3 regions of the Micromonospora sp. CA-244673 genome follow, and region 1 is predicted to be linked to each of the others. Evidence: predicted binding sites of a transcription regulator. Region 1 holds the regulator's gene; each other region holds the start of a gene.

Region 1 (10,338 bases):
TCGCGCCCGGCCTGGTGGCCACCAGCATCTTCTCCTTCATCACCGCCTGGAACGAGCTGATCTTCGCGTTGACCTTCGTCAACGACCAGAGCAAGTACACGCTGCCGGTGGCCATGACGTTCTTCTTCGGGCGGGACGACACCGCCTGGGGTTCGGTGATGGCGGCCTCGACGCTGTTCACCCTGCCGGTGATCGTCTTCTTCCTGCTGGTCCAGCGCCGGATGGTGTCCGGCCTGGTGGCCGGCGCGGTCAAGGGCTGACCCGTCCGCCGGGTGCCGGGAGGAACCCGTTTTCCCGCACCCGGCGGCGGCACCTAGGCTGACCGCCATGACGGGCAGGCTGGCGGCGGTGAACATCGGCGGGGTGACCGAGGCGGAGTGGGCGGGCGACCCGAGCGGTCGCAGCGGTATCGACAAGCGGCCCGTCGACGGCCGGGTGGAGATCCGCTTCGCCGGCGTCGCCGGGGACTTCATCGGCGAGCGGGCCCACCACGGCGGCCCCGACCAGGCGGTCTACGCGTACGCCGAGGAGGACGCCGGCTGGTGGGCCGGCGAGCTGGGCCGGTCCCTGCGGCCGGGCGCCTTCGGCGAGAACCTCACCACCTGGGCGGTGGACGTCACGGGCGCGGTGATCGGCGAGTGCTGGGCGGTCGGCTCCGCGCTGCTGCAGGTGACCAAGCCGCGCACCCCGTGCACCACCTTCGTCGGCTTCTGGGGCGTGCCCGACCTGATCAAGCGGTTCACCCTGCGGGGTGCGCCCGGGGCGTACCTGCGGGTGCTGCGGGAGGGTGACGTGGGCGCCGGCGACCCCGTCGAGGTGGTCGACCGGCCGGCGCACGGGGTGACGATCGGCCAGGTGTTCCGGGCGACCACCCTCGAACCGGAGTTGCTGCCGCGCCTGCTCGACGTGCCAGAGCTGCCCGAGTCGGTGCGGGCCAAGGTCCGCCGCCGCCTCGGCGCCGCCGCCGGCTGACCACCCCGACCGCTCGGGCCGGCCCGGGCCGCGCCGGGTCAGGCCGCGGCGAAGACCTCGGCCAGCACCTGGGTCGCCGGGTCGCCCTTCACCTTGGCCCAGGTGCCCTGCTCGGCCGTCCACTCCAGGCCGCCGAACCGCACCAGCTTCACCCCGTGGTCATCGGCGTGCGAGACCAGCCAGTGGGCGTACCGCCAGCCGTTGCGGCTGTCGGCGGCCGGCACGGTCAGCCCGGTCAGGTCGGTGCCCGAGCTCAGCTCCGGCAGGCCCCAGTCGAGGGCCAGGCTCTGCATCAGGGCGCTGGCGGCGGCCGGGCCGCGCATCGTCGGCGTCGGGCCGACCGTGCAGGCCACCGCCCCGGTCGCGTTCCCCAGCAGGGCGCGGGTGAGCACCTGCGACTCGTCCGCCCACTTCTCGTACGCCTCGGGGTAGGCCGACCGCTGGACCCGCTGGGCGGCCTCGGTGACCCGCAGCTTCTCCCAGCCCTTGACCTTCTTCAGCGCGGCGTAGAACTTCTTGGCCGCGTAGCGCGGGTCGCGGATCTCGTCGGGGGTGCCCCAGCCCTGGCTCGGGCGCTGCTGGAACAGGCCGAGGGAGTCCCGGTCGCCGTGCGCGATGTTGCGCAGGTGCGACTCCTGGTAGGCCGTCGCCAGCGCCACCACCACGGCCCGCTCCGGCATCTTGCGCTGCACCCCGATGGCCGCGATGGTGGCCGCGTTGGCCATCTGGTCGGCGCTGAGCACGACCTCGCCGTCGGCCTTGACGGTGCAGGTCCGGCTGGCCATCGGCAGCCGCAGCTGGTGCCCGAACTGCTTCGCGACGAACCACACGCCGAGCAGGGCCAGGACCGCCACCACCACACCCGATGCCACGATCGCCGCTCGCGTTCGCACCCGCACCCCCAGTCCCGACAGCCCGCCAAGCGTACGTCGCCCACTCCCGTCCCCGGGTCGGCCGACCGGATGCCTCACGGTCCGTAGCCGACCCCGCACCTCCGGCCTCAGTCTGCGGCGGGCACCCAGGCCGCGGGCCGCTTCTCCCGGAACGCGAGGACGCCCTCCCGGCCCTCCTCGGACAGGAAGTACCCGGTGGAGAGCGCGGCCAACTCGGCGATCTCGGCGCGCAGGTCGGTGGCGGCCGGGCGGCGCAGCAGCTCCTTGGTGCCGGCGAGGGCCTTCGGTGCGCCCTTCACCAGCGAGGCGCAGTACCGGTCCACGGCGTCGTCCAGCGCGTCCGCCGGCACGGCGGCGGTGACCAGGCCGATCTCGGCGGCCCGCCGGCCGTCGAACGTGTCGCCGGTCAGGTACAGCTCGGCGGCGGCCCGGGGGTGCAGCCGCGGCAGCACGGTCGCCGAGATCACCGCCGGGATCACCCCGATCCGGACCTCGGTGAAGGCGAACGTGGCCTCCTCGGCGCAGACCGCCAGGTCCGCGGCGGCGATCAGGCCCAGCCCGCCGGCCCGCGCCGGCCCGGCCACCCTCGCGAGCACCGGCTTCGGGCACTCCCGGACCGCGACCAGCACGTCGCCCAGCATCCCGGCCGGCACGGAACCGCTGGCGTACGCGGCGGCCGTCTCCTTCAGGTCGGCCCCGGAGCAGAACACCGGGCCGGTGTGGTCCAGCACGACGGCCCGGACCGCGTCGTCGGCGACCGCCGCGGCCAGCCCGGCCAGCAGCTCGGTCATCAGCGGGGTGGAGAGCGCGTTGCGGTTGTGCGGGCTGTCCAGGGTGAGGGTGGTCACCCCACGGGCCGTGGCGACCCGCACGAGAGCGTCCGGAGAGGTCATGCCGGGCACACTAGTGGCCATGCCCGGCGTCCTTCCAGAAGGCGAACCCGTCCCGCGCGACGGGGCGCTGCCCCCTGCCGCCCGCCGCGCCGTCGGCGCACGCGGCTTCGGCGTGTACGTGCACGTCCCGTTCTGCGCCAGCCGGTGCGGCTACTGCGACTTCAACACCTACACGGCCGCCGAGCTCGGCGGCGGCGCCAGCCGCGAGACGTACGCCGACACCGTGCTGGCCGAGCTGGCTCTCGCCGGCCGGGTGCTGGGCGACACCCCGCCGCCCCGGGTCGACACCGTCTTCGTCGGTGGCGGCACGCCCACCCTGCTCCCGGCCGACGACCTGGCCCGGATCCTCGACGGCATCGACCGCACCTGGGGGCTGGCGGCCGACGCCGAGGTGACCACCGAGGCCAACCCGGAGACGGTCACCCCGCAGTCGCTCAAGACGCTGCGGGCCGCCGGCTACACCCGGATCTCGCTGGGCATGCAGTCCGCGGCGCCCGGCGTGCTGGCGATCCTCGACCGGCAGCACAGCGCCGGCCGGGCCACCGCCGCCGCGCTGGAGGCGCGGGACGCCGGGTTCGACCACGTGAACCTGGACCTGATCTACGGCACGCCGGGGGAGTCGGCCGAGGACTTCGCCGCCTCGCTGGACCAGGTGGTCGCGGCGGGGGTGGACCACGTCAGCGCGTACGCCCTGATCGTCGAGGACGGCACCCGGCTGGCCGCGCGGATGCGCCGCGGCGAGCTGCCGTATCCCAGCGACGACGTGGCGGCGGACCGTTACCTCGCGGCGGAGGCGGCCCTCGGCGCGGCCGGCTTCTCCTGGTACGAGGTCTCCAACTGGGCCCGCTCCGAAGCGGCCCGGTGCCGGCACAACCTGCTCTACTGGACCGGCGCCGACTGGTGGGGCCTGGGCCCGGGGGCGCACAGCCACGTCGGCGGGGTGCGCTGGTGGAACGTCAAGCACCCGACCGCGTACGCCCAGCGGCTGGCCGCCGGGGAGTCGCCCGGCCTGGCCCGGGAGGTGCTCACGCCGGACGAGGCGCACATGGAGGACGTGATGCTGCGGCTGCGGCTCGCCGACGGGCTGCCCCTGTCCGGGCTCGACGAGGCGGGCCGGGCGGGCGCCGAGCGGGCCCGGGCCGGCGGCCTGCTCGACGCGGGCGCGTACGCCGCCGGGCGGGCGGTGCTCACCCTGCGCGGCCGGCTGCTCGCCGACGCGGTCGTCCGCGACCTGCTGCCCTGACCGGACCCGGCCGGCCCACGCGGTCGCCCCCGACGCTGCCCGGACGGGCCCGGCCGGCCCTCCGGGCCGGCCGGGCCGGGCTCACTTGATCAGGTTGGCCGACATCGGGTAGCGGTAGGGCTGCCCCTCGTTGGCCTTCACTCCGGCCATGATGCCGAAGATCACGCCGATGATGACGGCCGCGCCGACGGCGAGGAAGCCGACGAGGATGCAGCTCAGGATCCAGCCGACGAGGCCCACGATCGACCACACGAGCTGGAAGTTGAGCGCCGACACCGCGTGCTGGCGCACGGTCGGGGACTGGTTGCCCCGCGCCAGCATGGCGACCAGCGGCGGGAGCCACCCCAGCACACCGCCGCTGACGAACATCGCCGCCGCCCCGCCGAAGTGCGCGACGAGGGCCCAGGTCTTGTCGTCGTTGTTGGCGTAGCCGGCGGGCGGCCCGTAGGCGCCGCCGCCCGGGTAGCCGCCGCCCGGCGGGGGATAGCCGCCCGGGGGTGGGTAGCCGCCCGACGGCGGCTGGCCGCCGGGAGGTGGGGGATAGCCACCGGGCGGGGGATAGCCGCCCCCGGCCGGCGCCCCGGACAGTGGTGCGGTGGGTGGTTCGCCGGCCGGCGACGAGCCGTACGGTGCCGACGGCGGGGTCGGCTCCGGCGGCGGTGCGCCGGAGTCCCCCGCTCCGGGAGGGCGAGGAGGTTCAGTCATGGACGTCACGGTAGGTCCCGGGGGCAAGGGCACACCAGAGCGAGATCGCCCGGGATGTCCGGCTGTTCGGCCCTGGCGGGTCGGATGTGCGGCGGGCCGCACCGGAGGTACGTCGCTGATCATCGCGTCGGCGGGTCGGCCGACGTAGACTGGCACTCGCTACAGTCGAGTGCCAGACGCCCGGCGGACGCCGCGCGCCGGGGCGGACGAGGTGCGTCAGGAGGTGGGGAGATGGGTCTCGACGACCGCAAGCTCGCCGTGCTGCGCGCGATCGTCGAGGACTACGTCGCCACGCAGGAGCCGGTCGGCAGCAAGGCCCTGGTCGAGCGCCACCAGCTGGGCGTCTCTCCGGCGACCGTCCGCAACGACATGGCGGTGCTGGAGGAGGAGGGCTACATCCGGCAGCCCCACACCAGCGCCGGCCGGGTGCCCACCGACCGCGGCTACCGGCTCTTCGTCGACCGGCTCTCCCGGGTCAAGCCGCTCAGCCCGGCCGAGCGCCGGGCGATCGAGCGCTTCCTGGTCGGCGCGGTCGACCTGGACGACGTGGTGCACCGCACGGTCCGGCTGCTGGCCCAGCTCACCCGGCAGGTCGCCGTGGTGCAGTACCCGAGCCTGGCCCGCTCCAAGGTGCGCCACCTGGAGCTGGTGCCGATCTCCACCACCCGGCTGATGGTCGTCATGATCGCCGACACCGGCCGGGTCGAGCAGCGGCTGGTCGAGATGCCCGGGCCGGTCGCCCCCGACGACGTGACCGACCTGCGCCGGGTGGTCAACGAGAAGCTGGTCGGCTCCCGGCTCTCCGACACCCCGCCGCTGGTGCAGGCCCTGGTCGACGAGTCGACCCCGCAGCTGCGCCCGGCCATGGCCACGCTTTCCAGCGTGCTGCTGGAGACCCTTGTCGAACGGCACGAGGAGCGCATCGCGCTGGCCGGCACGGCCAACCTCACCCGGGGCGGCCTGCTCGACTTCCAGGGTTCGCTGCGCCCGATCCTCGAGGCTCTCGAGGAGGAGGTCGTGCTGCTCAAGCTGATCGGGGAGGCCGAACCGAGCACCACCCGGGTGCTCATCGGCGACGAGAACGAGATCGACAACCTGCGCGCCGCCTCGGTGGTCAGCACCGGGTACGGCCCGGGCAGCACGATCGTCGGTGGGCTCGGCGTGCTCGGGCCGACCCGGATGGACTACCCCGGCAATATCGCCATGGTGAGGGCCGTGGCACGCTACGTGGGCGAGTTGCTGGCCCAGAACTGACCAGTCAGACCGACGGCCGGCTCCGGCCGACGACCGGCGCAACGCGAGACGAACATGAGGACACCGAACGCAGTGGCCAGGGACTACTACGGCATTCTCGGCGTGAGCCGGGACGCCTCCGATGACGAGATCAAGCGCGCCTACCGCAAGCTGGCGCGGCAGTTCCACCCGGACGTCAATCCGGACCCGGAGGCACAGGAGAAGTTCAAGGACATCAACGCCGCGTACGAGGTGCTCTCGGACGATCGGAAACGGCAGATCGTCGACCTGGGCGGCGATCCGCTCGCCCCGGGCGGCGGGGGCGCGGGTCCGGGCGGTCCGGGCGGCGCCGGCCCGTTCGTCGGCTTCCAGGACATCATGGACGCCTTCTTCGGCGGGGCGGCCGGCGGCAGCCGGGGCCCGCGGCCGCGTACCCGGCCGGGCGCCGACGCGATCCTGCGCCTGGAGCTGGACCTGAACGAGACGGCGTTCGGCGTCGAGGCGCCGATCACCGTCGACACCGCCGTGCTCTGCACCACCTGCTCCGGCGCGGGCACCGCGGCCGGCACCCACCTGGCCACCTGCGAGGCCTGCGGCGGCCGGGGCGAGGTGCAGTCGGTGCAGCGGACCTTCCTCGGCCAGGTGGTCTCCGCCCGGCCCTGCACGGTCTGCCAGGGCTACGGCACCACCATCCCGCACCCCTGCCCGACCTGCGCGGGCGACGGCCGGGTGCGCACCCGCCGCTCGCTCACCGTCAAGATCCCGGCGGGCGTCGAGGACGGCATGCGGATCCGGCTGGCCCAGCAGGGCGAGGTCGGTCCGGGAGGCGGCACCGCCGGCGACCTCTACGTCGAGATCCACGAGCGCCCGCACGACGTCTACTCGCGCAAGGGCGACGACCTGCACTGCCGGGTCACCGTGCCGATGACCGCGGCGGCGCTCGGCACCCGGCTGACCATCAAGACCCTCGACAGCGAGGAGACGGTCGACGTCAAGCCGGGCACCCAGCCGGGCAGCACGCTGCGGCTGCGCGCCCGGGGCGTGCCGCACCTGCGCGGCACCGGCCGGGGCGACCTCTACGTCCACCTCGACGTGCGGACCCCGACCAAGCTCGACGCCGACCAGGAGCGGATGCTGCGCGACTTCGCCAAGACCCGCGGCGAGGAGGTCGCCGAGCTGACCAAGCAGGGCGGCTTCTTCTCCCGGATGCGCGACGCCTTCAACGGGCACGCCTGAGGTGTCGGCGCCGCTGTTCCTGGTCGAGGCGCTGCCCACCGGTGACACGCTGACGCTGGACGGCCCCGAGGGGCACCACGCGGCCACCGTGCAGCGGCTGCGCGTCGGCGAGGAGCTGCTGCTCGCCGACGGGCGGGGCGGCACGGCCGGCGCGGTGGTCACGGCCGTCGGCAGGGGCACCCTCGACCTCCGGGTCACCTCCCGGGGGTACGCCGACGCGTCCGTCCCCCGGCTGGTCGTGGTGCAGGGCATCGCCAAGGGCGACCGGGGCGAGCTGGCCGTGCAGGCGATGACCGAGGTCGGGGTGGACGAGATCGTCCCCTGGGCGGCGTCCCGCTCGGTGACCCAGTGGCGCGGGGACCGGGGCGTACGCGCGCGGGAGAAGTGGGCGGCCACCGCCCGGGAGGCGGCCAAGCAGGCCCGCCGGCCGTGGCTGCCGGTGGTGGCGGGCACGCCCGACGAGTCGACCACCACGGTGACCCGGCGGATCGCCGGGGCGGCCGCCGCGTTCGTCCTGCATGAGGAGGCCGAGGAGCGGCTGACCACGGTCGAGCTGCCCGACGCCGGCGAGATCGTCCTGGTGGTCGGCCCCGAGGGCGGCATCACCGACACCGAGCTGTCGGCCTTCGGGGAGGCCGGCGCGCGCCCGGTCCGCCTGGGCCCGTCGGTGCTCCGCACGTCAACAGCCGGCGTGGCCGCGCTGACCGTCCTGTCCACCCGCCTGTCCCGCTGGTAGACCCGCCCCGCACGGCGCTGCGAGTGGGCGTGTCAGGTGCGGAGGTAGGAGGCGCCGTTCAGGTCGACGATCGTTCCCGACGCCCACTCCGCTTCAGGGCTGGCCAGCCAGTGCACCGCCGCGGCGATCTCCTCGGGGCGGGCCACCCGGTTGAACGGGGACTGGGCGCGGATCGCGTCGCCCCGCTCGCCGCTGAGGTGGGTCGTGGTCATGTCGGTCGCCACGAAGCCGGGCGCGACCGTCGCCACGGCGATGCCGTACGGGGCCAGGGCCAGCGCCAACGACTGACCGAGCGCGTTCAGCCCCGCCTTGCTCGCCCCGTACGCGGGCTGCTCGGGCTCACCCCGGAAGGCGCCCCGGGACGACACGTTCACGATCCGGCCGCCCCGCTCGCGCATGTGCTGGGCGGCGCACCAGGTGGCGTTCGCGGCGCCGGTCAGGTTGGTCTCCAGGACCAGCCGCCACTGCTCCCGCCACTGGTCGTACGTGTTACCGAAGACCGGGTGGGGCAGGTCGCGGGGCCCGTAGACGCCGGCGTTGTTGACCAGGACGTCGAGACCGCCCAGGCGCTGCGCCGCCTCGTCCACCATGGCCCGCACGGCGTCCGGGTCGGCCAGGTCGGCACGGACCATCACGTGCCCGTCGCCGGGCAGTTCCGCCCGCAGCGCCTCGGCCAGCTCCGCGGAGTCCCGGTGGTGGATCGCCACCCGGTCCCCGCCCGCCGCGAACGCCCGCGCCACGGCGCGGCCGATGCCGCGCGAGGCCCCCGTCACCAGTACCGCCCGAGAAGTCACGCGGCACATCATGCCTCAGCCGGTACGGCACGATTTACCATGCCCCGATGGGAACCGACTGCCTGTTCTGCCGGATCGTCGCCGGGGAGATCCCGGCCACCATCGTCCGCGAGACCGCCACCACGCTGGCCTTCCGCGACATCGACCCGAAGGCGCCCACGCACGTGCTGGTGATCCCGAAGGAGCACTACGCGGACGTGGTCACCCTGGCCGAGGGCGACCCGGGGCTGGCCGGTGAGCTGCTGGGCACCGCGGCCGTGGTGGCCGAGGAGGAGGGGCTCACGGTGGACGGCTTCCGGCTGATGTTCAACACCGGCCCGTACGGCGGCCAGGAGGTCTTCCACGTGCACGCGCACCTGCTGGGCGGGGCCCCGCTCGGCCCGATGCTGTGCCGCTGACGGGCTGCCTAGACTGCCCTCATGATCACGGTGCATGACCGGCTCGGCCGGATGGTGCGGCAGGCGCAGGCCCACGGGCGGATCCCGGCCGTCTCGGTCGCCCTGCACCGGGCCGACCGGCCGCTGTGGACCTGCGCGGTCGGCGGGACCGGCAACGACACGGCGCTCGGGCCGGAGTCGGTCTTCCGGATCGGCTCGGTCACCAAGACCTTCACCGCGGTGCTGGTCATGCAGTGCCGTGACGAGGGGCTCCTCGACCTGGACGACCCGATCGGGCGGCACCTCGACCTGCCGGCGCACGGCGAGCTGACCGTACGCCGGCTGCTGTCGCACACCGCGGGCCTGCAGCGCGAGCCGCACGGCGACGTCTGGGACAGCCTCCGCGCGCCCGACGTCAGCGAGCTGCTCGCCGACCTGGCCCGGGTGGAGCGGGTGCTGCCCACCGGCCGGCGCTACCACTACTCCAACCTCGGCATGGCCCTGCTCGGCGAGCTGGTCGCCCGGCTGCGCGGCGGCACCTGGGCCGAGGTGCTGGCCGAGCGGGTGCTCGCCCCGCTCGGGCTGGCCGCCACCGGCACCGCGCCCGGCGACCGGGCGGCGACCGGGTTCCTGGTCGACGCGTACTCCGACGAGGCCCGTCCGGAGCCGCCGACCGACTTCGGCGCGGTGGCCCCCGCCGCGCAGCTCTGGAGCACCGCGCCGGACATGGCGCGCTGGGCGGCCTTCCTGGCCGACCCGGCGGCGCTGGACCCGGCCGGCGCCGTGCTCGCGCCGGCCACCCTCGACGAGATGCGCTGGCCGCTGACCACCACCGACGAGACGCTCTGGGCGGGCGGTTTCGGCCTCGGGCTGATCCTGGTGCCGCAGCCGGGGCGGGTGATGCACGTGGGGCACGACGGGGCCATGCCCGGTTTCCTGGCCGCCGTCTACGGCCGGCACGGCGGGGACGGCACGGCCGGCGCGATGGGCTGCGCGGTGCTCGGTTCCTCCGGCACCGGCGTGGAGGTCTTCGAGCTGCCGCACCGCCTGCTCGCCGCCGCCGCCGAGCACGACCCGGCCGACGTCGAGCCGTGGCGGCCCGGCGCGCCCGCCCCGGAACACCTGCGCGGCCTGCTCGGCCGCTGGTGGGGCGAGGGCTTCGAGTACGTCTTCTCCTGGCACGACGGGGCGCTGCGGGCCCGGGGCGCGGACGACCCGGCCGGCAAGCCGCCCTCGGTGTTCGCCCCGCTGCCGGA
Region 2 (10,338 bases), 930 kb from region 1:
CCGACACCGCGACCTACTCCCGCGAGTGGTTCGGCCCGATCTCGTTCGCCATCGCGACCGACTCGACCGCGCACAGCCTGGAGATCCTCCGCTCGACCGTCGGCGAGAAGGGGGCCCTGACCGCCGGCGTCTACTCGACCGACGAGGCGGTGCTGGACGCGGCCGAGGCGGCCGCTGTCGACGCCGGCGTGCACCTCTCCTGCAACCTGACCGGCGGGGTGTTCGTCAACCAGTCCGCGGCGTTCTCCGACTTCCACGGCTCGGGGGCGAACCCGGCGGCGAACTCGGCGCTGACCGACGGCGCGTACGTGGCGAACCGGTTCCGCATCGTGCAGAGCCGCCGGCACGTCTGACGCTCGCCGCGTCCGGGTGCGTCTGTTGTCGCCGGAGCGACGACAGGCGCACCCGAACCGTCAGGCGGGACGGCGCATCTGGAGTTCGCGGAGCGTCGGGATCCTCGGGTGCGGGACGCGCACGCCGGTGTCCACGAAGCCCAGCTTCTCGTACGCCCGGCAGGCGCGGTCGTTGCCGACCACCACCTCCAGCATCAGCTCGGGCCGGCCGCACGCCCTGGACCAGGCCGCCACCTCGTCCACCAGCGCGCCGAGCAGCCCCCTGCCCCGCCAGGCCGGCGTCACGTAGACGGCGTAGATCACGGTCAGCCCCGGTTCCCCCGGATCGACCGTGCCGCCGGCGTGGCCGACCAGCCGGCCGCCCGGGTCGGCCACGAACTGGGCGTTCTGCTCGCCCTGCGAGACGGCGGCGATCCGGGCCGCGTACTCGGCGTGCGGCCGGGCGGCGGCCTCGGCCACGGTCTCCAGGAAGGCCAGCGGGGAGTCGGCCAGCATCTCCAGCCGGAGCGCCCGCATCCGGGCGGCGTCCGCCGGGCGGACCCGCCGGACGGTGGTGGTCGTGGTGGGCGCGCTGGTCATGTCGCATGCATACCGGAAGGGCCGCCACCCGCGCCCGGCCGGGCCCGGACTGCGACCGGAATATGCCCGATTTGTGGTCGTGCGCGGTCGTCACGCCTCGTGTAGCGTGCGATTTCGGTCACACGATTCAGCGGCCGTCGCCGATCGCTGAGCCGGTGGCCCACCGGTGCCGGTCCGCCGGTTCCCGGGGTCGTGGAACGCCGCGCAGAGTGAGGAAGTGCACCGTGGCACAGGGCACCGTGAAGTGGTTCAACTCCGAAAAGGGCTACGGCTTCATCGCCGTCGACGGCGGGCAGGACGTCTTCGTCCACTTCTCCGCGATCGAGATGGACGGCTACAAGGCGTTGGACGACGGCCAGCGGGTCGAGTTCGAGATCGCCCAGGGCCAGAAGGGCCCGCAGGCCGAGCGGGTTCGCGTCATCGCCTGATCCTCCGTGGCCGCCGCCCGATCGGCGGCCGCGTCACCCCGACGAGGGGGCTGCGGCGCAGGCCCGCGCCGTGGAAGATCATGGACCGTTCCAGCCGCCGCTGCTGAGGAGGGTTCATGTCCGACCTGCCCCCGTCGGGTTCCACCGAGCCGGTGCCCCCGGCGTCGCCCGGTGTCCCGGTCGACCCGACCCGGTCCACGCCGCCGGCCGCCGCGCCGGCCCCGGCGTCGGGGCATGCGGTCGACCCCACCGCGCCCGGCTCGACCACCCCGACCGATCCGGCCAGCCCCGCGACGCCGGCTGATCTGATCCGGCCCGCCACTCCGGCCGGCCCCGCCGTGCCGGCGCAACCCGGCCCGTCGACCGACCCTGCGGCTCCCGCCCAGGCCGGCCCGTCGACCGACTCTGCGGCTCCCGCCCAGGCCGGCCCGTCGACCGACCCTGCGGCTCCCGTCCAGGCCGGCCCGTCCGGCGATGCCGTCGCGCCCGCCCAGCCCGCCTCGCCGGCCAGCCCGGGCGGGTTCGCCGTTCCGGGGCAGCCAGGGCCCGAGGGGTGGGGCGGCGTCGCCGGCCAGCCGGGAGTCGGCGGGCAACCCTGGGACGCGGACCCGGCCGGGCCGCCGCAGGGCTGGGCCTGGCCGGCCGGTGGCCCTCCGCAGCCCGGGGCGCCCTACCCCGGCTACCCGCTTCCCGGGGCGGCCTACCCCGGCCACCCGCTGCCCGGGGCGGCCTACCCCGGCTACCCGCTGCCCGGCCAGCCGTACGGCTGGCACCCGGGTCTCGACCCGCAGGATCCGCTGGTCACCCCGCCGCACGCGGGCGTCGGCGGCTGGTTCAGTCGGTGCGGGGGCGCGCTGCGGCGCGGCTGGCGGCAACTCCTGCCGATCATGCTGCTCACCCAGACCGTTCCGGCGGCCGTGATCGCGGTGATCTCGCTCGCCCTCGCACCGACCGAGCAGCCGGTCACCGGCGCGGACGGCGCCCCGGTGCTGCCGAGCGGCTACTTCGAGCACGTGTTCGCCTTCTACGGCGCCGTGCTCCTCGCCGCGCTGATCTTCGGCCCACTGCAGAGCGCCGGCTGGGCCGCCGGCACCTGGGTGGTCGCCCGCCAGGCGGCCGGTGAGCCGGTCGGGGTCGGGGCGGCGCTCCGCTACGGGCTGCGCCGCGCCCTCGGCCTCTGGGGCTGGACCATCGTGGCCTCGTTGCTCATCACGGTCGGCGCCTGCTTCTGCCTGCTGCCCGGCCTGTACGCGGCGTTCGCATTTGCCCTGTTCGGCCCGATCTACCTGTTCGAGCGGCAGGAGCCGATCGGCCGGGCCTGGCGGATGTTCCACCAGCGGTTCGGCATGGTGCTCGGCCGGGTGGCGCTGGTCATCGGCGTGCTGATCGCCGCCGCGGTGCTGGACGGCGCGCTCGGGCTGGTCAACCAGCTCGTCTTCGGGGTGGACCCGATGGCCGCTCCGGGCACGGCCGCGGGCGCCGTGACGCTGGCCGTGGTGGGCGCGGTGCTGGCGACCCCGGCCTATCTGGCGCAGCTCGTCGGGCTGGTCGCCACGTACGCCGAACAGCGGGCCCACGAAGGCCCGGTGAAGGCCGCCCGACTGGCCGCGGAACTCGGCTGAGCGGGGGCAGCGTGCTTGCACTCGGCTAGGGAGAGTGCTAAACAAGTCATTGGCACTCGCGTACGGTGAGTGCCAATGGTCGGGACGGTAGGGCCACGGTCGTGCCGGTGTCGAGATGGCGCCGGAGCGGCACGGGCCGGTCGTCGCGGGCTGTCCGGCCCGACCGAGGAGACGTCGTCGTCGCCAGGTGGCGACGTCCCCAAGGTGCGTACACCAGACGGCCCATCCGGGGAATCCCCGGGTGGCCCGTGAGTGTCCAGGAGGACAACGCCGTATGGCCAAGATGATCGCGTTCGACGAAGAGGCGCGCCGCGGCCTCGAGCGGGGCATGAACCAGCTCGCCGACGCCGTGAAGGTGACCCTCGGCCCCAAGGGCCGCAACGTCGTGCTCGAGAAGAAGTGGGGTGCCCCCACCATCACCAACGATGGTGTGAGCATCGCCAAGGAGATCGAGCTCGAGGACCCCTACGAGAAGATCGGCGCCGAGCTGGTCAAGGAGGTCGCGAAGAAGACCGACGACGTGGCCGGTGACGGCACGACGACGGCGACCGTCCTGGCCCAGGCCCTGGTCCGTGAGGGCCTGCGCAACGTGGCCGCCGGCGCCAACCCGATGGCCCTGAAGCGGGGCATCGAGGCGGCCGTGGCCAACGTCTCGGAGGAGCTGCTGAAGCTCGCCAAGGACGTGGAGACCAAGGAGCAGATCGCCTCCACCGCCTCCATCTCCGCCGCTGACCCCAGCGTCGGTGAGATCATCGCCGAGGCGATGGACAAGGTGGGCAAGGAAGGCGTCATCACCGTCGAGGAGAGCAACACCTTCGGCCTCGAGCTCGAGCTCACCGAGGGCATGCGCTTCGACAAGGGCTACATCTCCGCCTACTTCATGACCGACCCGGAGCGTATGGAGGCCGTCTTCGACGACCCGTACCTCCTGATCGTCAACAGCAAGATCTCCTCGGTGAAGGACCTGCTCCCGATCCTGGAGAAGGTCATGCAGTCGGGCAAGCCGCTGCTGATCATCTCCGAGGACATCGAGGGTGAGGCCCTGGCGACCCTGGTGGTCAACAAGGTCCGTGGCACCTTCAAGTCGGTCGCCGTCAAGGCGCCGGGCTTCGGTGACCGCCGCAAGGCCATGCTGGCCGACATCGCCATCCTCACCGGTGGTCAGGTCATCAGCGAGGAGGTCGGCCTCAAGCTCGACGCCGTCAGCCTCGACATGCTGGGCCGCGCCCGCAAGGTCGTGGTGACCAAGGACGAGACCACCATCGTCGACGGTGCCGGCGACGCCGACCAGATCCAGGGCCGGGTCAACCAGATCCGGGCCGAGATCGAGAAGAGCGACTCCGACTACGACCGCGAGAAGCTGCAGGAGCGCCTGGCCAAGCTGGCCGGCGGTGTTGCGGTGATCAAGGTTGGCGCGGCCACCGAGGTCGAGCTGAAGGAGCGCAAGCACCGCATCGAGGACGCCGTCCGCAACGCGAAGGCCGCCGTCGAGGAGGGCATCGTCCCGGGTGGTGGCGTCGCGCTGGTGCAGGCCGGCAAGACCGCCTTCGACAAGCTGGACCTGGCCGGCGACGAGGCGACCGGCGCGCAGATCGTCAAGATCGCGCTGGACGCCCCGCTGCGGCAGATCGCCGTCAACGCCGGCCTCGAGGGTGGCGTCGTCGTCGAGCGCGTCCGCAACCTCGACCCGGGTCACGGCCTCAACGCCGCGACCGGCGAGTACGTGGACCTGCTGGCCGCGGGCATCATCGACCCGGCCAAGGTGACGCGTTCCGCCCTGCAGAACGCCGCCTCGATCGCCGCGCTGTTCCTCACCACCGAGGCCGTCGTGGCGGACAAGCCGGAGAAGACCCCGGCCGCCCCGGCTGGCCCGGGTGGCGGGGAGATGGACTTCTGAGTCCAGCTTCACCAGCACGCCGAAAGGGGGCGGGCCGCGTCAGCGGTCCGCCCCCTTTCCGTCTGTCTCAGGTCGGCAGTCGGCGCTGGTTGCGCCGCTTGTGCGCCCGGTCGTAGGGCGGCGTGAGCCGGATCGGTTCGTCCACCGGTTGCAGTGGTTCCTCGGCGGAGGGTCCATCCGCCGCGGTCATTTCCGCGAGCTGTTCGGCGTCGCCGAAGTCGAGCCGGTCGAACGGCAGTTGGCCGGGAAGCTCGCCGACCGGTCGCCAGCTCGCCGGCTGGTCGTCGGTCCGTTCGTCGTCCGTGGTCATGCCCGCCTCCTCTAATTCCCGACCGTAGGGGCCGGTCGATGGCCGAGGAGGCCGAACGGCATTATTGCCGTCTATGTCACTTTAGTTACTTCTGTCCGTTCAGTGCCTTCCGGTACAGGAAGAACACCCGCTCGATCCGCGCGCCCGCCGCCCCCGAGTAGAACGGCACCGGGCCCACCCAGCCGATCTGCGCCGCCCCGATCCCGGCCGCCGCCTGGTCGCGCAGGCAGCGCCGCAGCAGCACCCCGCCGATCCCCGAACCCTCGGCCGCCGGCGCGGTTCCCATCGGGCCGAACCAGCTCGGCCGCGACGAGCCGTAGGCGGCGAAGCCAAGGATCTCGCCGTCCCGCTCGGCCAGGTGCGCGCCGGCGTCCGGCCGCCCGACCGAGCCGGCCAGCTCGCCGTCCCAGGCGCCGCCGAAGGTGGCGCGGGCGAACTCCGCCAGCGCCGGCAGGTCCGCCGGCTCGGCCCGGCGTACGGTCACGCCCCGCCCGGCCAGCCGCCGCTCGGCAGCCTCGGTGGAGCGCAGTGCCGCCGAGCCCTCGCCCAGGTCGGCGGTCATGTTCCAGGCCGTCCGGTCCTGGCGGTAGCCGAGCCGCAGCGCGGCGCAGACCGCCGGGGTGTAGCGCACGTCGATGCCGGGCCAGGCGTAGTGCGGGGGGTTCCCGGCCAGCAGCAGCTCGGCGGCACCGAGCCCGGCGAGCCGGGCCTCCGCCCCGGCCAGCAGCGACCCGCCGATCCCCTGTCGGCGCTCCTCCGGCGCCACCGCCACCAGGTCGACGTGACCGACCCGCGGATCCCGCGCGGACAGCGAGCCGACCAACACCCCGACCAGCGTGCCGCCGCGGACCGCGCCGAGCCGCAGCACCGACCGGTCGGCCGCCGCGCGGTCGGCCAGGGTGGCCACGATCGCCGGCGCCTCGGCGGCGTCCTCCGGCAGGTCCAGGGCGCGCCGGCAGAGGTCGACGACCTCGGGCAGGCGGTCCGGGCCCAGCTCGATGATCTCCACGTCCATGGACGCCGACCCTAGGCCATCCGCCGGGCAATGGACAGGGTTGTTAACCGAGGTCGGCGGCGCGGGCGGCGCGGACCGCCGCGTACGCGTCGACCAGCCCCGCACCGGCGAGGTTCCGGGTGCCGCCGCAGGGCGCGTCCGCGGGTGTCACGGCCGGCGTGGCGGTGTCGGTCAGGATGCGCCGGGTGCGGTCCAGGTCGCCGACCAGCGCCGGGTTGGCCGACCACATGAGCGCCACCACGCCGGCCACCTGCGGGGTCGCCATCGAGGTGCCGTCCAGGGTGGCGTAACCACCCCCGGGGTACGCCGACGGCACCCCGGCTCCCGGCGCGACCAGGTCCGGCTTGGCGGCACCCCCGGCCACCGGCCCCCGGCTGGAGAACTCGGTGAGCCGGCGGGCCCGGTCGACCGCGCCGACCGTGAGCACGTCCGGGTACGGCGCCGGCGGGTCGGCGATGGAGCCGCAGTACGGGCCGGTGTTGCCGGCGGCGGCCACCACCAGGATGCCGGCCGCGGCCAGCGCGGCGGTCGCCGGGCGCAGCGCCCCCGGGTCGCAGCCCTCGACCGGCGGGCAGCCCCACGAGTTGGTCAGCACCTCCGGGGCCCGTTGCGGCCGCCCGTCGGTGAGCGGATTCCCGCCGGGCGGGAACGGGGCCAGCATGAACTGCAGGCAGTCCAGGTAGCGCGCCGGGCTGCCCAGGTTGCGGTCGAGGTTGACGCAGCCGACCCAGCTCGCGCCGGGAGCCACCCCGATCCCGTTGCGGCCCACCGCGCTGCCCACCGTGTGCGTGCCGTGGCCACCCCGGTCGGCCGGCGTGGGGCGGTGCTCCCAGGGGTCGTACCAGGAGTCGTCGCCGCCCCGGAAGCCGGCGGCCAGGGCCGGGTGCCGGCCGTCCACTCCGGAGTCCGAGCTGCCCACCACCACGCCGGCGCCGGTCACACCCAGCTCCGACCAGACCCGGTCCGCGCCGATTAGCGAGACGTTCCAGGCCGGACCGGTCGGCGCCGGCACGTCGCCCCGGGTCGGCGGCGCCGCCGCGGGCAGCGGGCGCAGCCGCTGGCTGACCAGCACCCGCGCCACCTCCGGTCGACCGGCGAGCCAGGCCCGGACCGCCGGCCCACCGTCCGTCTCGATGGCGTTGACCAGGTAGTACGGCGTCGGGTGCAGGCGCAGCCGGTCCAGCTCGCGGCGCAGGTCGCCCTGGCTACGTTCGGCCGTGGCCACCAACCGCCGGTAGACCTCGGCCGCCCGGGCGTCCCGGCCGGCCCGGCCGGGCGCCCCCGCGGGGATGCCGGACAGATCGGCCTGCTCGCGGAGCACCACCAGAAGCCGTTCCCCGTGCAGGCCGGGTTGCCCGGGGACGGCGTACACCACGACGAGGGCGGCGAGCAGGGATGCCGCGGCGAGCCCGGCCAGGCCGCGCCGGGGCGCGCGGGCGCGGGGCCGGGCGAGCAGCACGCCGTACCCGACGGCGAGCAGGACCGCGACGGCGAACGCCGCGCCGGCCGCGACCGCGACCCAGAACGGGACGTCGCGGGTGGTCGCCAGCAGGACGGTGACCTCCTCCGGGTCGGTGAACGCCAGCGGCCCGAGCAGCGCGAGCCCGACCAGCCAGCGCACCGGCCCGCGCCCGGCCGGACGGCCGGCGTGCCGGGCCGCCGCGTCCAGCGCGCCCAGCACGAAGCCGAGCGGCGGCAGCAGGAGCAGCCCCGGCAGTTGGGCGCCGGACTGACCGGCCCCGGCACCCAGGAGCGCCAGGGTCACCCCGGCGACCAGCCCGCCGACCAGCACGAGCCGGGCCGGCCGGGGCGGCGCGCCGACCGCGAAGGCCGCCCAGAACGTGGGGCCGAGGAGCACGCCGGCGAGCGCGCCGAGCGCGGCCGCGGCCAGCCCGGCGAGCAGGGTCTCCAGCGCGCCGCCCAGCGCACCCACCCAGGCCCACGGCAGCAGCGACGCCAGCCCGGCGGCCACCGCCAACAGCGTCACCGGCCCGAACCGCCCACCCCGTCCACCGGGACCGGCCGCGCCGCTACCGGGACCGGCCGGCGTGCCGCCCGGCACCGGCGCCCCCTCGGGCGCCGACGGGACGGACGGCGCCGGGCCGCCGCCGGGTGCCGGCGGGACGGACGGCGCCGGGCCACCGCTACGCGCTGGCGGGATGGACGGCGCCGGGCCACCGCCGGGCGCCGGCGGGGTGGACCTCCGGCGGGTCAACCAGGCGAGGACCAGCGCGAGCAGCGCGGCGGTCGCGGCCAGCGCCGCCAGGTACGCCTCGTGGTGCACCGGCGGCAGCGCCCGGAGCAGGGTCAGCGCCCCGAGCGCGAGCGTGCCGGCCAGCCAGGCGCGGCCGGTCGCCCGGATCGCGGGGGAGCGCGGGAGCAGCGCGAGCGCCAGTGTGGGCGCGCCCACCAGCAGCACGGTGACCAGCGCGACCACCGGCCAGACGGCCACCGTGCGGTCCAGGCCGGAGACGAGGACCAGCTGGTCGAACACCCAGCCGACGAGCTGGCCCGGCACGGTGACCAGCACGGCCCAGACGCCGGTCACCACCGCGGCGACCACCGGCCACGGCCCGGCGCCCGGGCGAGGGGGATGGGACGGAGGGACGGGAGCGGTGGGTGGGCCGGCCTGCATGGCCCTCACCGTACGGCCCGGCGGGTACCTGCCGCCGGAGTGCGGCGCCGGTTACGGTGGACACGTGCGCGACCCCAACGTGTCCCGATCCGCGGCCGGTCAGCTCTCCGCCGAGCGCCGCGCCGACGACCTGCGCCGACTCCGCGCCGAGCGGTTCGACGTGCTGGTCATCGGCGGTGGCGTGACCGGTGCGGGCGCCGCGCTCGACGCCGCGTCCCGCGGCCTGAAGGTGGCTCTGGTGGAGGCGCGCGACCACGCCGCCGGCACCTCCAGCCGGTCCAGCAAGCTGATCCACGGCGGCCTTCGCTACCTGGAACAGCTGGAGTTCCACCTGGTGCACGAGGCGCTGACCGAGCGCGGGCTGCTCGCCACCCGGCTCGCCCCGCACCTGGTGCGCCCGGTGCCGATCCTGGTTCCGCTCCCCGCCGAGGGCGGGCTGCGCGACCTGCCCCGCCGGTTCTTCCGCCGCTCCTACTACGGCGCCGGCGTGGCCGCGTACGACGTCTTCGCCGGGCTGTTCGGGGGCGGGCGCGGCATGCCGCTGCACCGGCACCTGAGCCGGGAGGGCGCCCACCGGATCTTCCCGAGCCTGCGGCCCGACCGTCTGGCCGGGGCGATCCGCTACTACGACGGCCAGGTCGACGACGCCCGCCTGGTGGTGACCCTGGCCCGCACCGCGGCGAGCCTCGGCGCGACCGTGGTGACCAGCGCCCGGGCGGTCGGCCTGGTCCGGCAGGCCCGGGAGGTCACCGGGGTCCGGGTCCGTGACCTGGAGGCGCCCGCCGGCTCGCCGGACGCCGAGTTCGAGGTACGCGCCCGCACGGTGATCGCCGCGACCGGCGTGTGGAGCGACGACATGTCCCGGATGCTCAATGACGTCGGGCTGCGCCCCGGCTTCCGGGTCCGGGCCTCCAAGGGCGTGCACCTGGTGGTGCCCCGCTCGGCGATCACCGGTGAGGCCGGCCTCATCCTGCGCACCGCCACCAGCGTGCTGTTCGTCATCCCGTGGGGCGGCCACTGGATCATCGGCACCACCGACACCGACTGGCGGCTGGACCGGTCCCACCCGGCGGCCACCGCGAAGGACATCGACTACCTGCTGGAGCAGGTCAACGCGGTGCTGGACCGCCCGCTCACCACGGCCGACATCGAGGGTGTCTACGCCGGGTTGCGCCCGCTGCTGGCCGGCGAGGCGGATTCCACCTCCAAGCTCTCGCGGGAGCACGCGGTCATCGAGCCGATGCTCGGGCTGCTGCTGGTGGCCGGCGGCAAGTACACGACGTACCGGGTGATGGCCTCCGACGTGGTCGACCGGGCGGTGCACCGGCTGGGCTGGACCCGGCCGTCGCGCACGGCCGACCTGCCGCTGCTCGGCGCCGACGGGTACGCGGCCATGTGGCGGGACCGGGCCGACCTGGCCCGCCGGCACGGGGTGCCGGTCGGGGTGGTGGAGCACCTGCTGGAGCGCTACGGCACCCTCACCCTCGACCTGCTCGCCC
Region 3 (10,338 bases), 590 kb from region 1:
GTCGGCTCGTCGAGCACGATGCCGCTGCGCTTCTCCCGGCCGAGGAACATGTTCTGCACGATGTCGAGGTTGTCGCAGAGCGCGAGGTCCTGGTAGACGACCTCGATGCCCAGCGCGGCGGCGTCCCGGGGGCTGTTGATGCTCACCGGCCGGCCGTCGAAGTGGAACTCGCCGCCGTCGGTGGGATGGATGCCGCTGATGCACTTGACCAGGGTCGACTTGCCGGCGCCGTTGTCGCCGACCAGCGCGGTCACCTCGCCGGGGTACGCGGCGAAGGCCACGTCGCGCAGCACCTGGACGGGACCGAAGCTCTTGTCGATCCCGCGTAGCTCCAGCAGGGGGGTTGCGGACACGGGGTTCTCCTTGGGAACGGAGGGGAGGTCTCGGATCCCGTCCGGCGTGGGCGCCGCCCGGCACGGGTGTCCGTGCCGGGCGGCGCCGCCTGGTGCGGGGGGATGGGTCAGCTGATGCCGGCGTCGGTGCAGAGCTTGGCGAAGTTGCCGGTGCAGAGCTCGTCCTTGGTGACGTAGCCGTCCGTCACGACGTCCTTCACGTTGTCCTTGTAGATCGCCTTCGGCTCCAGCAGCACGGCCGGGACGTCCCGTCCGCCCTCCGGGTCCTTGACGGTCTGGCCGGTGTCCTTCTTCTGGCCCTTGGCCAGCCCGATGGCCAGCTCGGCGGCGGCGTCCGCCTCCTTCTTGACCGCCTTGTAGACCGTCATGCACTGGTCGCCCAGGAGGATGTTCTGCAGGCCCTCCTTGGTGGCGTCCTGACCGGTCACCGGGACCTTGCCGTTGAGCTTGTTCTTCTTCAGCACCGAGATGGCCGCGTTGCCGAGGCCGTCGTTAGCGGCCAGCACCCCGTCGATCTTGCCGCCGGCCTTGGTGAGCTGCTGCTCGAAGATCGTGGCGGCCTGCGCGTTGTCCCAGGCCGGCACCGAGTCGTCGGCGACCTTGGTGTACTCCTTCGAGTCGAACTTCGGCTTGAGCACCGAGTCGTACCCGTTCTTGAACAGGGTCGCGTTGTTGTCGGTCGGCGAGCCGTTGAGGTAGGCGATCGACGGGTTCTTGGCGCCCTTGTCGGTCAGGCACTTGCTCAGGCCCTCGCCCTGGAGCTTGCCGACCGCCTCGTTGTCGAAGCTGACGTAGTACTGGGCGGAGCCGCCCAGGGTCAGCCGGTCGTAGTCGATGGTGGCGACGCCCTGCGACTTGGCCTTGTCGAGCACGGCCTTGCCGGTGCCGGAGTCCAGGTTGACGATCATCAGCACGTTGACGCCGTTGGTGATCATCTGGTCGGCGATGGTCTGGAAGGCGTTCTTGTCGTTCTGGGCGTTCTGGATGTCCGACTCCACGCCGGCCGCGTCGAACGCCTCCTTGAGGTACTTGCGGTCCGCGCCCTCCCACCGGGCGGAGGACTTGCTGTCGGGGAGGATCACGCCGATCTTCGGCTTCTTGTCGGTCGAGCCGCCGGACTGGTCGGAACCGCCGTTGTCACCACAGGCGGCCATGCTGCCGGTCGCGAGAAGACCGACGGCCGCGAAGGTGAGGAAGCCCTTGCGCATATGCATGGGTCCTTTCGGGGGTTGGGGGAGTTGTTGTCGGTGTTTTGTTGTGCCCGGCAACGTATTCCTCCCCGCCGAAGTCGCGCAAGGGAGCCGAGGTCAGAAGTTTGTTGGCGGCAGTAACAATTCAGCAACGCAAGTGACACCCCGCCGTCACCCTGTGGAGAGCGCTCCCTGGGGTGGCGTGCGGAAACGCTCCCAGCCGACCCGGGGGAAGGTGGCTCAGCGGGTGGCGATCGGCGCCGTGACGGCAGCGGTCAGCGCGACCAGGTCGGCGGGCGCGAGCTGCAGTTGCAGGCCGCGGCGCCCCGCCGAGACGTAGACCGTCGGATGCTCCAGCGCGGAGGCGTCGACGACCGTGGGCAGCCGCTTGCGCTGGCCGAGCGGGCTGATCCCGCCGCGGACGTACCCGGTGGCCCGCTCCGCCACCGTCCGGTCCGCCATGGCCGCCCGCTTGCCGCCGGCCGCCGCGGCCAGGGCCTTGAGGTCCAGCTCGCCGGTGACCGGCACGACCGCCACGGTCAACGCGCCGTCGACCTCGGTGACCAGCGACTTGAACACCTGGGCCGGTGGCACCCCGAGGGCCGCCGCGACCAGGGCGCCGTAGTTCGGGGCGTCCGGCGAGACGTCGTACGGGTGGGTGCTGTGCGCGATCTTCCGCTTGGTCAGCAGTGCCGTCGCCGGAGTGCCCTGTCCCGCCATGAGCGACAAACTAACCCGCGGCAGCCTGCCCGGTACGGTCGCCCGGCCTGCTGCCGTGCCCGGGGCGGCGGGTCAGCACCTGGGGGCCGGCCTCGGTGATCGCGACGGTGTGCTCGGAGTGGGCCGAGCGCGAGCCGTCCGCGGACCGGATAGTCCACCCGTCCTCGTCGAATCTGATCTTGTCGGTGCCGCGGCACAACCACGGCTCGATCGCGATCGTCAGGCCGGGCTTGAGCTTCATGCCCCGGCCGGAGCGGCCGGTGTTGGGCACGTGTGGGGCCTCGTGCATGGTGCGGCCGATGCCGTGGCCCCCGAACTCGTTGTTGACCTGGTAGCCGTAGCGGCCGGCGACCCCGGCGATGGCGGCGGAGATGTCGCCGATCCGGTTGCCCGCCTGCGCCGCGTCGATCCCGGCCTCCAGCGCGACCTCGGTGGCCTCGATCAGCTTCAGGTCGTCCGGGGCGGGAGTGCCGACGATGACGGACAGCGCGGAGTCGGCGACCCAGCCGTCGATCCCGACCGCCATGTCGATGCTCAGCAGGTCACCGTCGCGCAGGGCGTAGTGGTGCGGCAGGCCGTGCAGCACGGCGTCGTTGACCGAGAGGCACAGGACGTTGCGGAACGGGCCGCGGCCGAACGACGGCGTGTAGTCCCAGTAGCAGGACGCCGCGCCACGCTCCTTGATCCGGCGGCGGGCGTGGTGCTCGAGGTCCATCAGGTCGACCCCGACGGCGGCGACCTCACGCAGCTCCGCCAGCAGCTCGCCGACGAACTGGCCGGTCACGGCCATCCGGTCGATCTCCTCGGCGGACTTGAGTTCGATCACGATCAACCCTCCCCTTCTCTTGCGGTATTTTTATACCACGGCGCTCGGGGTCTATCCTGCTGGCATGGTTCGCCCACCGCTCACGCCGGAACAGATCGCAGCGGGGCAACGCCTCGGGGTGGCGCTTCGGGTCGCGCGAGGCGACCGCAGCCTCGTCGAGGTGGCCGTGGCGGCCGGCATCTCGCCGGAGACGCTGCGCAAGATCGAGGTGGGCCGGCTTCCGGCGCCCGCGTTCGGCACCGTGGTCTGCCTCAGCGAGGTCCTCGGCGTCGCGCTCAGCGACCTGGCCGAGGTGTGGCTGGCCGACCTGCGCGTCCGCGAGGCGTCCTGACTCAGCCGGGCACCGGGCGGCAGAGCAGCACGGTCGGCGCGCCGGCCACCCGGGTCAGCACCAGGCTGGCCGCCGCGTCGCCGGCCAGCCGCAGATCCCGGCGCAGCTTTTCCGGCTCCAGCGCCGAGCCGCGCTTGAGGATCTCCACGCGCCCGACCCGGCGCTCCCGCAGCAGGGCGCGCAGCCGCTTCAGCGAGAACGGCAGGACGTCGGTGACCTCCAGGCAGCGGGCGAACGGGGTCGGCCGGGCCTCGTCGCCGTACAGGTAGGCGATGCTCGGGTCGGCCAGCGTCGCGTCCAGCTCGCCGGCCAGCTCGGCGACCAGGTGCGCGCGCACCACCGCCGGGTCCGGGTCGTACAGGAAGCCGCGGGGCCGGCCCACCGGCGCCTCGGCGTCACCGGCGCCGGTGAGCTGGTAGGAGGCGACCCCTGCTCCGCCGGAGGCGTCGGGTGGGTGCCCGTCCTTCTCGCGGAGCACGGTGGCGCGGCGGGGCACCGCCGCCAGCGCGCCGCACCAGAGCGCCGCCTCGACCAGGTCGCCGTCGACGCTCACCCACTCCGCCTCCGCGCCCGCCGGGATCAGCGCATGGTCCAGTCCCGGGGCCACCTTCACCACCGTGTGCGGCACCCGCTCGGCCAGCCCGGTGACGAAGTCCCAGGGCGGCGAGTAGGCGTTCGGGTCGAAGATGCGCCGGCCGGTGCCGGCCTTCCGGCGGGCCGGGTCGCAGAAGACCCCGTCGACCCGGCCCACGTCGAACGCCGTGGCGTCCCCACACTCCACCGTGAACAGGTCGCCCAACCCGGCCGCCTCGGCGTTCGCGGCGGCCATCGCGGCGGTCACCGGGTCGGCCTCGACGCCGTACACCCGGATGCCGGCGCGGGCCGCGGCGAGCGCGTCCGCCCCGAGGCCGCACCCCAGGTCGGCGAGGGTGGCGATGCCCGCGGCGCGCAGGCGCTCCGCCCGGCGCCGCGCCACGACCCCCCGGGTGGCCTGCTCCAGGCCGGCCCGGGTGAGGAACATCCCGGCCGCCGCCGGGCCGAACTTGCCCACAGCACGGCGGCGCAGCTCGGCCTGGGTCAACGCCGCCGCCGCGAGCCCGGCCGGCACCCCGGCGGAGCGCAGCGCCGCCGCCGCCGTCAGCGGGTCGCCGCGGGCCACCCGCGCCGCCGCGTCGAGCGCGGCCGACCCCTCGGGGGTACGCAGGGCGGCGAACTGTTCCAGGTCCACCCGGGCATTCTCCCGGCCACCCCCGGCCGACCGCCCCGGACCCCTCGTGGCCCGTCGCCGTCGACTCCGGTCCGGCCGGATGATGCGACACGGGGCGCGGCGCGTTGGCACTCTCCTTGACGGAGTGCTAGCCGAGGAATAACCTGCGATTAGCACTCTCACCCTGAGGGTGCCAACGCCCGGGCCCTGGTGTCCGGGGGTTGAGCGCCAGGCGGACCGGCACCCGCGACGACGGCCCCGCCCGGTGGCATGTGGCAGATTGACGCTGGTCGGCGTGCCGACCGGCAACGACACCAAGTACCCCAGGAGGGTATGCCCGTGACTACCGCGACCAAGGTTGCGATCAAGCCGCTCGAGGACCGCATCGTGGTCCAGGCGAACGAGGCCGAGACCACCACCGCCTCGGGCATCGTGATCCCCGACACCGCCAAGGAGAAGCCGCAGGAGGGCACCGTCCTCGCTGTCGGCCCGGGCCGGATCGACGACAAGGGCAACCGCGTGCCGATCGACGTCAAGGTCGGCGACACCGTCCTCTACTCGAAGTACGGCGGCACCGAGGTCAAGTACGCCGGCGAGGAGTACCTGGTGCTCTCCGCCCGCGACGTCCTCGCGGTCATCGAGAAGTAAGCAACCGATCAGTGTCGTTGCCCCGGTCCGGCTCGCCGGGCCGGGGCAACGTCGCTTCGAAGGGATACAGATGGCGAAGATCCTGAGCTTCTCGGACGACGCCCGGCACCTGCTGGAGCACGGTGTCAACGCCCTCGCGGACGCGGTCAAGGTCACTCTCGGCCCGCGCGGGCGCAACGTCGTCCTGGACAAGAAGTTTGGTGCGCCCACGATCACCAATGACGGCGTGACGATCGCCAAGGAGATCGAGCTCACCAACCCGTACGAGAACCTCGGCGCGCAGCTGGTCAAGGAGGTGGCGACCAAGACCAACGACGTCGCCGGCGACGGGACCACCACCGCGACCGTGCTGGCCCAGGCCATGGTCCGCGAGGGCCTGCGCAACGTGGCCGCCGGGGCCAACCCGACCGGCCTCAAGCGGGGCGTCGACGCGGCGGCCGCCAAGGTCTCCGAGGCGCTGCTCGGCCGGGCCGTCGAGGTGGCCGACAAGGAGTCGATCGCGCACGTCGCGACGATCTCCGCGCAGGACAGCACCATCGGCGAGCTGATCGCCGAGGCGATGGAGCGGGTCGGCCGCGACGGTGTCATCACCGTCGAGGAGGGCTCTGCTCTGATCACCGAGCTGGAGGTGACCGAGGGTCTCCAGTTCGACAAGGGCTTCATCTCGCCGAATTTCGTCACCGACGTGGAGGGGCAGGAGTCGGTCCTGGAGGACCCGTACATCCTGATCACCACGCAGAAGATCTCGGCGATCGAGGAGCTGCTGCCGCTGCTGGAGAAGGTTCTCCAGAACAACAAGCCGCTGCTCATCATCGCCGAGGACGTCGAGGGCCAGGCCCTGTCCACGCTGGTGGTCAACGCGATCCGCAAGACCATCAAGGTCTGCGCCGTGAAGGCCCCCGGCTTCGGCGACCGCCGCAAGGCGATGCTCCAGGACATGGCGATCCTGACCGGCGCCGAGCTGGTCGCCCCGGAGCTGGGCTACAAGCTCGACCAGGTCGGCCTGGAGGTGCTCGGCACCGCCCGTCGCGTCGTGGTCGACAAGGAGAACACCACGGTCGTCGACGGTGGCGGCCAGGCCGCCGAGGTCGCCGACCGGGTCGCCCAGATCCGCAAGGAGATCGAGGCCTCCGACTCCGAGTGGGACCGGGAGAAGCTGGCCGAGCGGCTGGCGAAGCTCTCCGGTGGCATCGCGGTGATCAAGGTCGGCGCGGCCACCGAGGTCGAGATGAAGGAGCGCAAGCACCGCATCGAGGACGCCATCGCCGCGACCAAGGCCGCGGTCGAGGAGGGCACGGTCCCGGGTGGCGGCGCCGCCCTGGCCCAGATCCTGCCGGTGCTCGACGACGACCTGGGCTTCACCGGCGACGAGAAGGTCGGCGTCTCGATCGTGCGCAAGGCGCTGGTCGAGCCGCTGCGCTGGATCGCGCAGAACGCCGGCCACGATGGCTACGTCGTGGTGCAGAAGGTCGCCGGCAAGGAGTGGGGCAACGGCCTCGACGCCGCCACCGGCGAGTTCGTCGACCTGGTCAAGGCCGGCATCCTCGACCCGGTGAAGGTGACCCGCAACGCGGTGACCAACGCCGCCTCGATCGCCGGCCTGCTGCTCACCACCGAGAGCCTGGTGGTGGAGAAGCCGGAGAAGGCCGAGCCGGCCGACGCCGGTCACGGCCACGGCCACGGGCACGGCCACCAGCACGGCCCGGGCTTCTGATCCCGAGCCGTACGGCCTGACGTCAGGGCACACCGCCAGCCGGCGGTGTGCCCTGACCCGTATCTGCTTACGGAACGCTGACGAGGTTGGCGGTCGCCCGCTCCGACCGACGACACTGGTCGCCGTGAGCAACATGTCGCGCGGTCGAGCCGCGCTGGCCGGGGTGACCGCCGCGGCCGTCGCGATCGGCGTCGCCGAACCGGTGGCCGTCCTCACCGGCCCCCGGTCCGCCCCGCTCATCGCGGTCGGCGGGCTGGTCGTCGACGTGGTGCCGGAGCCGCTCAAGCAGTTCGCCATCGCGGTCTTCGGCACGTACGACAAGATCGCCCTCCTGGTCGGCTCGGCGGGGCTGCTGGCCGCGATCGCGGCGCTGATCGGCGTGCTGGCGGCCCGGCGGCTCCGGATCGGCCTGGCCGGCATCGCCGCGTTCGCCGCCCTCGGGGTGGCCGCCGCGCTCAGCCGGGCCGGCGCGAACGCCTTCGACGCGCTGCCTTCCCTGGTCGGCGGCCTGCTGGGGGCCCTGACGCTGTGGGCCTTCGTGGCGGGTCCGCTCGGAGAGGGCGCCGGGCCGCGGCCCTCGCCGGCCGCGCCGGAGCCAGGGCCGTCCGCATCCGCGCCGTCCGCACCCACGCCCTCCGCGCCGAAGCCACCCGCGCCCGAGCCGCCGCCGGCCGTCGCCGCGCTCGCGCGGGACGAGACTCCAGCCGGGTGGGAGCCGCTCGACGGCGGCGACCACGAGTCGCGCCGCCGGTTCCTGCGTGGCGTCGGCCTGCTGGCCGGCACGGCGGCGGTGGCCGGGCTCGGCGGGCACTGGCTGGCCGGGCGGCGGGGCGTCTCGGCGGCCCGCGAGGCGGTGCGGCTGCCCGCCCCGGCGGCGCCCGCCCCACCGGTGCCGGCGGGCGCCGACCTGTCCGTGAGCCGGCTCGCCCCCTTCGTCACCCCGAACCGGGAGTTCTACCGGATCGACACCGCGCTGGTGGTGCCGCAGGTCGACCCGGCGACCTGGCGGCTGCGCATCCACGGCCGGGTACGCAAACCGATCGAGCTGAGCTTCGACGACCTGCTCGCCCGGCCGATGGTCGAGCGCTACGTCACCCTGGCCTGCGTCTCCAACGAGGTGGGTGGGGACCTCATCGGCAACGCCCGCTGGCTGGGCGTGCCGATCCGAGAACTGCTGGACGAGGTCGAGCCGGAGGAGGGAGCGGACCAGGTGGTCGGCCGTTCGGTCGACGGCTGGACCTGCGGCACCCCCACGGCGGTGCTGCGGGACGGGCGGGACGCGCTGCTCGCGGTCGGGATGAACGGCGAGCCCCTGCCGGTCGAGCACGGCTTCCCGGCACGGGTGGTGGTGCCCGGCCTCTACGGGTACGTCTCGGCCTGCAAGTGGGTGACCGAACTGGAGCTGACCAGCTTCGCCGACTTCGACGCGTACTGGGTGCCGCGCGGGTGGTCGGCACAGGGGCCGATCAGGACGCAGTCCCGGATCGACACGCCGCGCCGGCGCAACCCGCTCACCGCCGGCCCGGTCACGGTCGCCGGGGTGGCCTGGGCGCAGCACCGGGGCATCCGCAAGGTCGAGGTACGCGTCGACGGCGGCCCCTGGCGGGAGGCCACCCTGGCCCCGACCGTCTCGGTGGACACCTGGGTGCAGTGGTCGTGGCGGTGGGACGCCACCCCGGGCGACCACACGCTCCAGGTCCGGGCCACTGACGCCTCCGGGGAGACGCAGCCGGAGCAGCGGCGCCCGGTCGCACCGGACGGCGCCACCGGCTGGCACACCGTCCCCGTCAAGGTCGGCTGATCCGCGCCCCCTCAACGCTGTGACAGGGCGGCCACGGTGAACCCGCCGACGCGCGGCCCCGCGGTCACCGCCCGACGGGTCGGCAGGGTCCTCGTCGCACGCTACGAACTTGATGTCGTGAACGACTCAGACGCGCGGACATCCACTCCACCGGCGGACTCATCGACGTCATCAGGTTCGTAGGACGGCGGGCGTGGTCGTCCCGGTCGGGCGAGTCACCTACGTCATCAAGTTCGTAGTCTCCGGCAGGTCCTCCGGGGCCGGCAGCGGGGCAGGGCGGATGACGCCGGCAGGACCGCTCGCCGGTGACGCGGCGACGCCGCGCCCCGGGAGAGGAGCGCGGCGTCGCGGTGGTCGGGGTCGCCGTCAGGCGATCTTGCGCTGGTCCGGGACGGCGGACTTGTGCGGCCGGCCGAGGCGGGCCTCCAGCCGGGCGACGTCCACCCGGGCCTGCCGGCGGTCGGCCAGGTCCTCCCAGCCGAGGGCCAGCAGCCGCAGCCGCTCCGACTCGCTGAAGCCGCCCCACACGCCGTAGGGCTCGCGGACCGAGAGGGCGTGCGCGGCGCACTCGGCGCGCACCGGGCAGGCGCGGCAGACGGCCTTGGCGCCGGACTCGCGGCGCAGCCGCGACGAGCCGCGCTCGCCGTCCGGGTGGAAGAACTGCGCGCTGTCCCGGCCGCGGCAGGCACCGAGCCGCTGCCAGTCCCAGAGGTCGACAATGGGTCCGGGCAGCCTGCGTACGTTCGACATCAGCACCCCTCCTCCCGCGCGGCACCGCGGAGAATCTTCGTGGCCAGCTCCTACCGGTGCGGTGGTCCGCGCGGGACACCGTCTCCGGAGTGACCCCTCGGTACCCGGGCTTTCCCGCGCTCACACATCTGTGATCGAAAACCTCGGACAGTTGGCGGCATATGCCCCATCTGCCGGAAAAGTTCGGATGATTGCCCGGAACCTCCTCCCGAGCACACCCCGTCGTGGTCTGCTCTGAGTCGGAGAGGAGACCACTGTGCGTAGCGTTCTCGTGTGCGTTCGGACACCACTCGCGGCCCAGCATTTGACCTCCGCGGCGGCGCGGCTCGGGCTGTCCGGCGTGCTCCGGACGGCCGTCTCCGATCCCGAGGTGATGCTGCGGCTCGCCGAGCGCCAGGTCGACGTGGTGCTCGCCGACACCGCCCTCACCCGGCCGGACAGCGCCGGCTTCGTCCGCCGGGTGCTCGCCCGCGCCCCGCAGGCCACCGTGCTGCTGCTCGGCGCCGAGGAGTCGGAGGCCGCCGCGGCCACCATCAGCGCCGGGGCGCGGGGCCTCATCCAGAATGCCGACCACGACCTGACCAGCGCGGTTGCCAAGGCGCTGCTGCTGCTCTCGGCCCCCGGGCGCACGAACCGGCACCGGGTCACCGACCCGGCCCGGGACGCCGCGGCGGTCGGTGGGCCGGCCCGGTCGGCCGCGCCGGGGCGTACTCCCGCGGGGGCCGCGTGGCCGGCGGGGTCGGCGGAGGGTCCCGGTGGAGGGCCCACGGTGGTCCCGGTGCAGCGCGGCGAGGACCC

The links. The regulator HrcA, encoded in region 1, represses chaperone genes, less so after heat shock. The targets are predictions, from matches to a motif close to GGTTNGCACNCTCNNNNNGAGNGTGCNAACC.
Region 2: the regulator HrcA is predicted to act here: its motif matches at 3,030-3,060, upstream of groL (chaperonin GroEL).
Region 3: the regulator HrcA is predicted to act here: its motif matches at 4,796-4,826, upstream of groES (co-chaperone GroES).

Annotation. Positions count from the first base shown of each region.
Region 1 covers NZ_CP192019.1:5,793,547-5,803,884, reverse strand. Annotated here, with positions in the region: gene ACQP12_RS26540 (carbohydrate ABC transporter permease) at 1-260, shown strand, start outside; gene ACQP12_RS26535 (MOSC domain-containing protein) at 328-972, shown strand; gene ACQP12_RS26530 (hypothetical protein) at 1,011-1,871, opposite strand; gene ACQP12_RS26525 (enoyl-CoA hydratase-related protein) at 1,973-2,758, opposite strand; gene hemW (radical SAM family heme chaperone HemW) at 2,778-4,001, shown strand; gene ACQP12_RS26515 (DUF4870 domain-containing protein) at 4,083-4,706, opposite strand; gene hrcA (heat-inducible transcriptional repressor HrcA) at 4,938-5,960, shown strand; gene dnaJ (molecular chaperone DnaJ) at 6,033-7,175, shown strand; gene ACQP12_RS26500 (16S rRNA (uracil(1498)-N(3))-methyltransferase) at 7,177-7,911, shown strand; gene ACQP12_RS26495 (SDR family NAD(P)-dependent oxidoreductase) at 7,944-8,705, opposite strand; gene ACQP12_RS26490 (histidine triad nucleotide-binding protein) at 8,753-9,103, shown strand; gene ACQP12_RS26485 (serine hydrolase domain-containing protein) at 9,125-10,338, shown strand, end outside.
Region 2 covers NZ_CP192019.1:6,724,470-6,734,807, reverse strand. Annotated here, with positions in the region: gene paaN (phenylacetic acid degradation protein PaaN) at 1-353, shown strand, start outside; gene ACQP12_RS31005 (GNAT family N-acetyltransferase) at 414-932, opposite strand; gene ACQP12_RS31000 (cold-shock protein) at 1,157-1,360, shown strand; gene ACQP12_RS30995 (hypothetical protein) at 1,477-2,982, shown strand; gene groL (chaperonin GroEL) at 3,257-4,879, shown strand; gene ACQP12_RS30985 (hypothetical protein) at 4,947-5,189, opposite strand; gene ACQP12_RS30980 (GNAT family N-acetyltransferase) at 5,275-6,204, opposite strand; gene ACQP12_RS30975 (S8 family serine peptidase) at 6,248-8,839, opposite strand; gene ACQP12_RS30970 (glycerol-3-phosphate dehydrogenase/oxidase) at 8,919-10,338, shown strand, end outside.
Region 3 covers NZ_CP192019.1:6,387,514-6,397,851, reverse strand. Annotated here, with positions in the region: gene ACQP12_RS29325 (ATP-binding cassette domain-containing protein) at 1-353, opposite strand, end outside; gene ACQP12_RS29320 (sugar ABC transporter substrate-binding protein) at 461-1,561, opposite strand; gene ybaK (Cys-tRNA(Pro) deacylase) at 1,784-2,263, opposite strand; gene map (type I methionyl aminopeptidase) at 2,274-3,089, opposite strand; gene ACQP12_RS29305 (helix-turn-helix domain-containing protein) at 3,154-3,420, shown strand; gene ACQP12_RS29300 (THUMP-like domain-containing protein) at 3,422-4,648, opposite strand; gene groES (co-chaperone GroES) at 4,961-5,275, shown strand; gene groL (chaperonin GroEL) at 5,346-6,989, shown strand; gene ACQP12_RS29285 (molybdopterin-dependent oxidoreductase) at 7,114-8,790, shown strand; gene ACQP12_RS29280 (WhiB family transcriptional regulator) at 9,157-9,540, opposite strand; gene ACQP12_RS29275 (helix-turn-helix transcriptional regulator) at 9,797-10,338, shown strand, end outside.